2 regions of the Hydrogenophaga sp. 5NK40-0174 genome follow, and region 1 is predicted to be linked to the other one. Evidence: predicted binding sites of a transcription regulator. Region 1 holds the regulator's gene; the other holds the start of a gene.
The links. Region 1 encodes LexA, which represses DNA repair genes until DNA is damaged. Its sites were predicted from a motif close to ACTGTATNNNNATACAGT; they were not measured.
Positions count from the first base shown of each region.

Region 2: the regulator LexA is predicted to act here: its motif matches at 1,562-1,579, upstream of recA (recombinase RecA).

Region 1 is NZ_BAABWG010000001.1:1,057,079-1,060,484, reverse strand. It holds gene ABWV89_RS04895 (D-2-hydroxyacid dehydrogenase family protein) at 1-497, opposite strand, end outside; gene ABWV89_RS04890 (hypothetical protein) at 664-1,032, opposite strand; gene lexA (transcriptional repressor LexA) at 1,194-1,880, opposite strand; gene ABWV89_RS04880 (asparaginase) at 1,996-2,994, shown strand; gene adk (adenylate kinase) at 3,077-3,406, opposite strand, start outside.
Region 2 is NZ_BAABWG010000003.1:194,853-198,258, forward strand. It holds gene recX (recombination regulator RecX) at 1-389, opposite strand, end outside; gene recA (recombinase RecA) at 386-1,504, opposite strand; gene ABWV89_RS10445 (MarR family winged helix-turn-helix transcriptional regulator) at 2,282-2,773, shown strand; gene ABWV89_RS10450 (response regulator) at 2,879-3,406, shown strand, end outside.

The DNA.
Region 1 (3,406 bases):
CCTATCTGCCCGTAGCTCCATACGCCAAGTGTCTTGCCCTGTAGCACCATGCCCAGCCCGAAGTTGGCTGGCATGGATGCTGTCTTGAGACCGGACTGCTGCCAGGCGCCGTGCTTGAGGTTGGCTACGTACTGGGGAACCCGGCGCATGGATGCCATGATCAGCGCCCAGGTCAGTTCAGCCGCAGCCACAGAAGAGCTGCCTCCTTCACTGACAGCCACGCCTTTGGACGTACAGGCATTGATGTCGATGTGGTCACCAACCTTGCCGGTTTGAGCGATCATTTTCAGCTTGGGCAGCTTGTCGATAAGCAGCTTGGTGACCGGAGTCCGGTCGCGAATCAGGACCAGTATGTCGGCATCGCGCAGGCGAACGGACAGCTGACCGACACCCTTGACGGTGTTGGTGAAGACTTTGGCCGGATAGGGTTCGAGCTTTTCTGCGCATCGAAGCTTTCGTACGGCGTCTTGGTAGTCGTCCAGAATCACAATGTTCATGCCCATATTGTGCCTGCTCTTGCAGAGAGCCAGCCAGAACGGGGACCAAAAGCGACTGGGGTAAGCGCAAAAAAAGCCTGCCAGCAACCAGGGCTGACAGGCCAACAAGCCCGTGCACAAAACCATGCGATGGGCAACTGCGAAAAAAGGTGTCTGGCGATGTGCGTCAGGCGGCTTGTGGCAAGCCTGCACTCTCCAGTGCTGCCAAACGATCGAGCTCCGCACAAACGTCACTCATTCGACCAGAGAGGGCAATGCGCGCGCTGGGTGCAGCATCTTGCACTCGCTGGCCCATGACTGTGGCCAGCCGGCAGGGGGCAGGCTTGGATTTGGGCTCACCATTGGCCGCACCTGCCGTCGGTGCGACCGGGTTGTCGCGGGCACGGCCGCGCCCAAGCCATCCAGCGCGGGCAAAGGCCAGCGTCGTCCGGTTGGCGGTGACGGCTTGCGGGCGAGGCTGGCTCGGTTGAGGCAGCAGGCTGTCGATGAGTTGGAGTGGCGCGCGCCAAGACTTGCGGTTGAAGCGGATTCCCATGTGAAACTCCTGTGAGGGGCTGAACATAGGCAGGATTGGTGTCTGAGACTCCGTTCTGCAGGGATGTGAGTGGACCTGAGTGGCCTTGGAGGCCTGTTTCAGGGCGAACTCAACCGCCCGCCACCTGCAGGGGAGGGTAAAAACAGTGAGGAAAGCAGGGTTTAGAGGTTGAAGCTGTTCCGGATCAGTCCGACAGCCAGGCCTTCAATCTCGAAGGGCTCTCCCGGATGGACCACGATGGTCTTGTAGTCCGGGTTTTCCGCATGGAGTTCGATGGCGTCAGGCTTTCGCATGAAGCGCTTGACGGTCACGTCGTCTCCCAGCCGCGCCACGACAATCTGGCCATTCTTGGCTTCCTTGCCGGACTTCACTGCCAGCAGATCACCATCGAGGATGCCGACATCCCGCATGGACATGCCTCGTACCTTGAGAAGATAGTCTGGCTCACGCTGAAACATATGGCGTTCGACATGGTAGGTCTGGTCAACGTGCTCCTGGGCCAGAATGGGTGAGCCTGCTGCCACACGGCCAATCAATGGGAGAGCCAGCTGTGCCAGCCCGGGGATGGGAAGGTTGAGCTGCCGGCCGCGCGTGGCGTTGATGGACATCAGGTCTTCGGACCGAAGCCGAATGCCTCGTGAAGTGCCGCTGACGAGTTCGATGACCCCTTTTCTGGCCAGCGCCTGAAGGTGCTCTTCGGCTGCATTGGCGGACTTGAAGCCCAGCTCGCGAGCGATCTCGGCACGCGTTGGCGGTGCACCGGTGCGGGCAATCGTGTTCTGGATCAGCTCCAGAATCTGTTGTTGCCGGGCGGTCAGCTTCGGGGTAAGACTATTCGAATCAAGCATGTGATCCTCTCGGATTCGTTGGATACTTGCTCTTTGGCGCGGGAAAGCGCTGTGAGCGAAATACTGTTTTCATATCCAGTACCTGTATTTTTAGCCAGTTTTTGGAGTTTGACAAGTGGTTGAGGAAAAAAAACCTGTTTTGGTGGTGCTGGGAACCGGGGGCACCATTTCCGGGGGCGGCAACCGTGAGGGCGAGAACCTGGGATACACAGCCGGCCTGGTGTCGGTCGAGACGCTGGTCGGTGGCTTGCCTGCGCCGTCGGGCGTGGTACTCGAGACGCGGCAGGTGGCGCAGATCGACAGCAAGAACATGTCTTCCTCAGTCTGGCGGGACCTGTTTGAAGCAGCGGTCGCTGCCTTGAACCGGCCGGATGTACAGGGTGTCGTGATCACGCATGGAACAGACACGCTGGAAGAAACGGGCTTTCTGCTTTCGAGCCTTTTGCAAGCCGACAAACCTGTTGTTCTGACCTGCGCGATGCGACCTGCTACTGCCGCCTATCCGGACGGACCGCAGAACCTTGCCGATGCTCTTCAAGTGGCTGCATGCCCCGGTGCGCGCGGGGTGATGGCGGTGTGTGCGGGCCGCATCCATGACGGACAACATTTCTCAAAAGTACACACCTACAGGCTCGACCCCTTTGATTCCGGAGAAGCGGGAGTCATCGGCTATGTGGAGGAAGGCCGGGTGCGTTGCGTTCGTCCCTGGCCACGCTCGGAGCCCACGGAACATTCCCGGGAAGAGAAGACTGTGCTGAGCACCCTTGGCAAGCCTTGGCCGCGTGTGGAGATCGTGCTCAATCACGCCCAGGCGGACGGCCAGGTAGTGACCGCCTTGCTATGGGCAAGCCGGCAGGACGGCGCAGAGCCACTCGCGGGTCTGGTGCTGGCCGGCACGGGCAACGGAACCTGCAGTGAAGGCTTGTCGGCTGCCCTCTCTCAGGCTTCTGAGTGTGGTGTCACCGTGTGGCGTGCGAGCCGGTGCTGCCAGGGCGCTGTATTGCCAACGTCGCTTGACTTGTTCCCTTCGGCTGGCGATTTGCCTCCGGTCAAGGCAAGGATTGCCCTGGCTTTGCATTTGATGGGTTTGGGTCGTGGCGAGGCGGTCGGGTAGGAGGTGATGACCGGGCTGTCGCATGCCGGCCTGAAACGAAAAAGCCCGGCATGCGCCGGGCTGAAAGTCAGATGGGCTGGGCTCAGGAAGCCAGTGCCTGAAGCGCGCTCGCCGTGATGTCCTCGACAGAACCCACGCCGCTGATGGCCCGGTACTTGGGTGCCTGCTCAGGCTCAGACTTGGCCCAGTTGCTGTAGTAGTCCACGAGAGGGCGTGTCTGGTCGCTGTACACCTGCAAGCGCTTCTTGACGGTCTCTTCCTTGTCGTCTTCGCGTTGGATCAGGGGTTCGCCAGTCACGTCGTCCTTGCCTTCTGCCTTTGGCGGATTGAACTTGACGTGGTAGGTCCGGCCGGAAGCCGGATGCGAGCGGCGACCGCTCATGCGCTCGATGATGGAGTCGAACGGAACATC
Region 2 (3,406 bases), on a different contig from region 1:
GCCAGAAACCGCATTTGCTTTGCCCGCCCCTGAGGGTCATCGGCGGGCTCGCCGAACTTTTTCTTCCAGACCGCCCGAGCGCGCTCGACTTCGGTCTCTTCCAGGGCAGACACTGCTTCGGCAATCGCCTCCTGACTCAGTCCCTTGGCTTGCATTTCCTGCCGGACTCGCCCTGCGCCCAGGCGCCTGGCTCGGCGGTTGACCACTGACTCCACCACGCGCTGCTCGTCGATGAAACCTTTGGCTTCCAACTCGTCCAGAATGCGGGGAAGGTCGTCGCCTTCCTCCACATGGCGGGTCAGTTTGCGCGTCAACTCCTGACGGGAGTGCTCCCGGGAGGCGAGCAGTTTCAGTGCCCGCCCCTTGAGGGACAGTTTGGCAAAGCTCACTCGGTTGCAGCGGCTTCTTCAGCCTCTGCTGCTTCAGCAGCAGCCTTCTTGCCTTTGGCGCCTTTTCCTTTGCCGCTACTGGCGGCTTCCTCTACAGGCAGAAGCGGCACACCCAGGGCTTCGCGAACCTTGTTCTCGATTTCGAAGCGAAGCTCGGGATTTTCTTTCAAGAACTCGCGGGTGTTGTCACGGCCTTGGCCGATCTTCTCGCCGTTGTAGGAGTACCAGGCGCCGGATTTCTCCACCACGCGTTGCGCGACGCCGAGATCCAGAATTTCGCCTTCGCGGCTGATGCCTTCGCCGAACATGATGTCGAATTCAGCGGTCTTGAACGGAGGGGCGACCTTGTTCTTGACGACCTTGACCTTGGCTTCGTTACCGACCGCTTCGTCGCCCTTTTTGATGGTGCCGGTGCGGCGAATGTCGAGTCGAACCGAAGAGTAGAACTTCAGCGCGTTACCGCCGGTGGTGGTCTCTGGGCTGCCGAACATGACACCGATCTTCATGCGGATCTGGTTGATGAAGATGACCGTGCAGTTGGTCTTTTTGATGGTGGCGGTGAGTTTGCGCAGTGCCTGGCTCATCAGGCGTGCCTGCAAACCGGGCAGGGAGTCGCCCATTTCGCCTTCAAGTTCAGCCTTGGGCGTCAGCGCCGCCACCGAGTCCACCACGATCAGGTCCACAGCGCCGGAGCGCACGAGGGAATCCACGATCTCCAGTGCTTGCTCACCAGCGTCCGGCTGGGAAATGAGCAGGTCAGACAAGGTGACACCCAGCTTCTGGGCGTACTGGATGTCGAGCGCGTGCTCGGCGTCCACGAAAGCACACTGGCCGCCCAGCTTCTGCATTTCGGCAATGACTTGCAGGGTCAGCGTGGTTTTACCGGAGGACTCAGGGCCGTAGATTTCCACCACGCGGCCGCGGGGCAGGCCACCAACGCCCAGAGCAATGTCCAGGCCCAGCGAACCCGTGGACACCACCTGAATGTCCTCCAGTTGCTCGCCCTCGCCCAGCCGCATGATCGTGCCTTTGCCGAACTGCTTCTCGATCTGGGCCAGTGCGGCCTGCAGTGCCTTGGCCTTTTCGCCGTTGATGTTCTTTGCTGCTGCGTCCATTTTTCGCTCCTGTTTGCGTGAGTGTGTGTTCGCTTCAGTCGGTGGGTTTTTGTACAGACTGGATGCTTGAACAGGAGTGTATGACGAAATACTTTTTATAAAAGCATATTTTTGTTCAGTTTACCTGACTATTTTTTAGAATGGACTTTTTGTTGTCTTCAGTTATGTGAGGCTTGCTTCCTTCAATCTTCTTCTCTTTCGTTTCATATTTCTTCCCCCCCTATCCCCCCACCCCCCTTTCCACCCCGCCGGGCGGAAAGGGGGAGCTCTCATTTGGCTTCTGGTCTCCGACTGGGCTTCTACGGCTCGATGCGTCGCCACCGTGGTTGGGGGTACATGCATTTCGCTGAGGCTGTCGTAGGAACCTCGGCCTTGGTCTTCGCTCCCACGGCGCCCATCTGACTTTGCCGCTGCGCGGCTCGTTAGATGGGCGCTCGCCTCATGCGTCGCCAATCTCGTTGGCCTGCAATGTCTCGCTCGCAGGCCCCCGGCGAGCCGCGCAGCGGCAATGTCGGTTGCCTGCCGTGGGCGCACCAAGGGCAGGCGAAGTCTCTGCAACAGCGGTGGAGAAACTGTGGTGAGCAAGACGCAGTGGCAACCTCCCGCTCGTAGCCACCCGTCCAATTAGCAGAAGCCGAATGTTTAAAGGCTCCCCTTTCCGCCCCGGCGGGGGTGGAAAGGGGCGGGGGGGATAGGGGGGGGGGAAGAAAAAGAAGAACGAAGGAAGAGAAGTTCAAAAACAGAAACGCCGCGCCGCAGGCAAAGGACCACCTACTCATGCCAACCGAAACCCAAAACCCCACCACTCCTGACGATCGTTGGCGCATCAGCCACCTCGGCCGCCTCATGGGCCTTGCCCTGCGGCGCTTCGACGAACGCGTCCTCTATCTCATGGCGCACGACGCCCAGGTGCCCTTGGCGCTGTCCAACCTGGCAGCCAGGGCGCAGGTCGGCGCAGCGCACGTGCACATCACCCGCCACCTGGACCTCAAAGGCTCACGCTTGAGCGAACTGGCACAGCGAGCCGACATGACCAAACAGGCCATGGGGGACCTGGTTGATCAATGCGAGGCCTGGGGACTGGTAGAGCGCCGGCCCGACCCCACCGACGGCCGGGCGCGCGTCATCATCTTCACGGACACGGGGCTGGCATGGCTCAACGCATTCCGAAAAGCGGTCAAACAGGCCGAAGCAGAATTTGCCGAGCAAGTGGGCAAAGAAGTGGCCACGGTCGTTGCCATCGGGCTGGAAGCCTACGGAAGCCCATGAGATCGACGGGTCAAGCAGAAGACCCGAGGTCTTCGCTCCGGGAAGCCCCGCAGAGAGCTACCGGCCAAATTGCCTAGAATTGAAACACGTTGAGGAGACTGATTCATGCGCATCCTGATTGCAGAAGATGACCAAGTGCTGGCCGATGGCCTGATGCGCAGCCTGCGCGCTGCTGGTGCAGCCGTTGATCATGTGGCCACGGGCACAGAGGCCGACGCCGCGCTGATGACCACCGACGAATTTGATCTGCTGATCCTGGACCTGGGCTTGCCCAAGCTGCATGGGCTTGAAGTGCTCAAGCGCCTGCGCTCACGGGGTTCGGCCGTGCCTGTGCTCATCCTCACTGCCGCCGACAGCATCGAGGAACGTGTGCAGGGGCTGGACTACGGTGCGGACGATTACATGGCCAAGCCGTTCTCGCTGCAGGAACTGGAGGCCCGCGTGCGTGCGCTGGTGCGCCGAGGCATGGGCGGCGCCAGCTCTACCATCAAGCATGGGCCACTGGTGTACGACCAGGCGGGGCGCGTGGCCACCATCGACGGCAAGATGGTCGAACTCTCGGCACGCGAGCTGGGTCTGCTGGAGGTGCTGCTGCAACGCGCAGGCCGCCTGGTCAGCAAAGACCAATTGGTT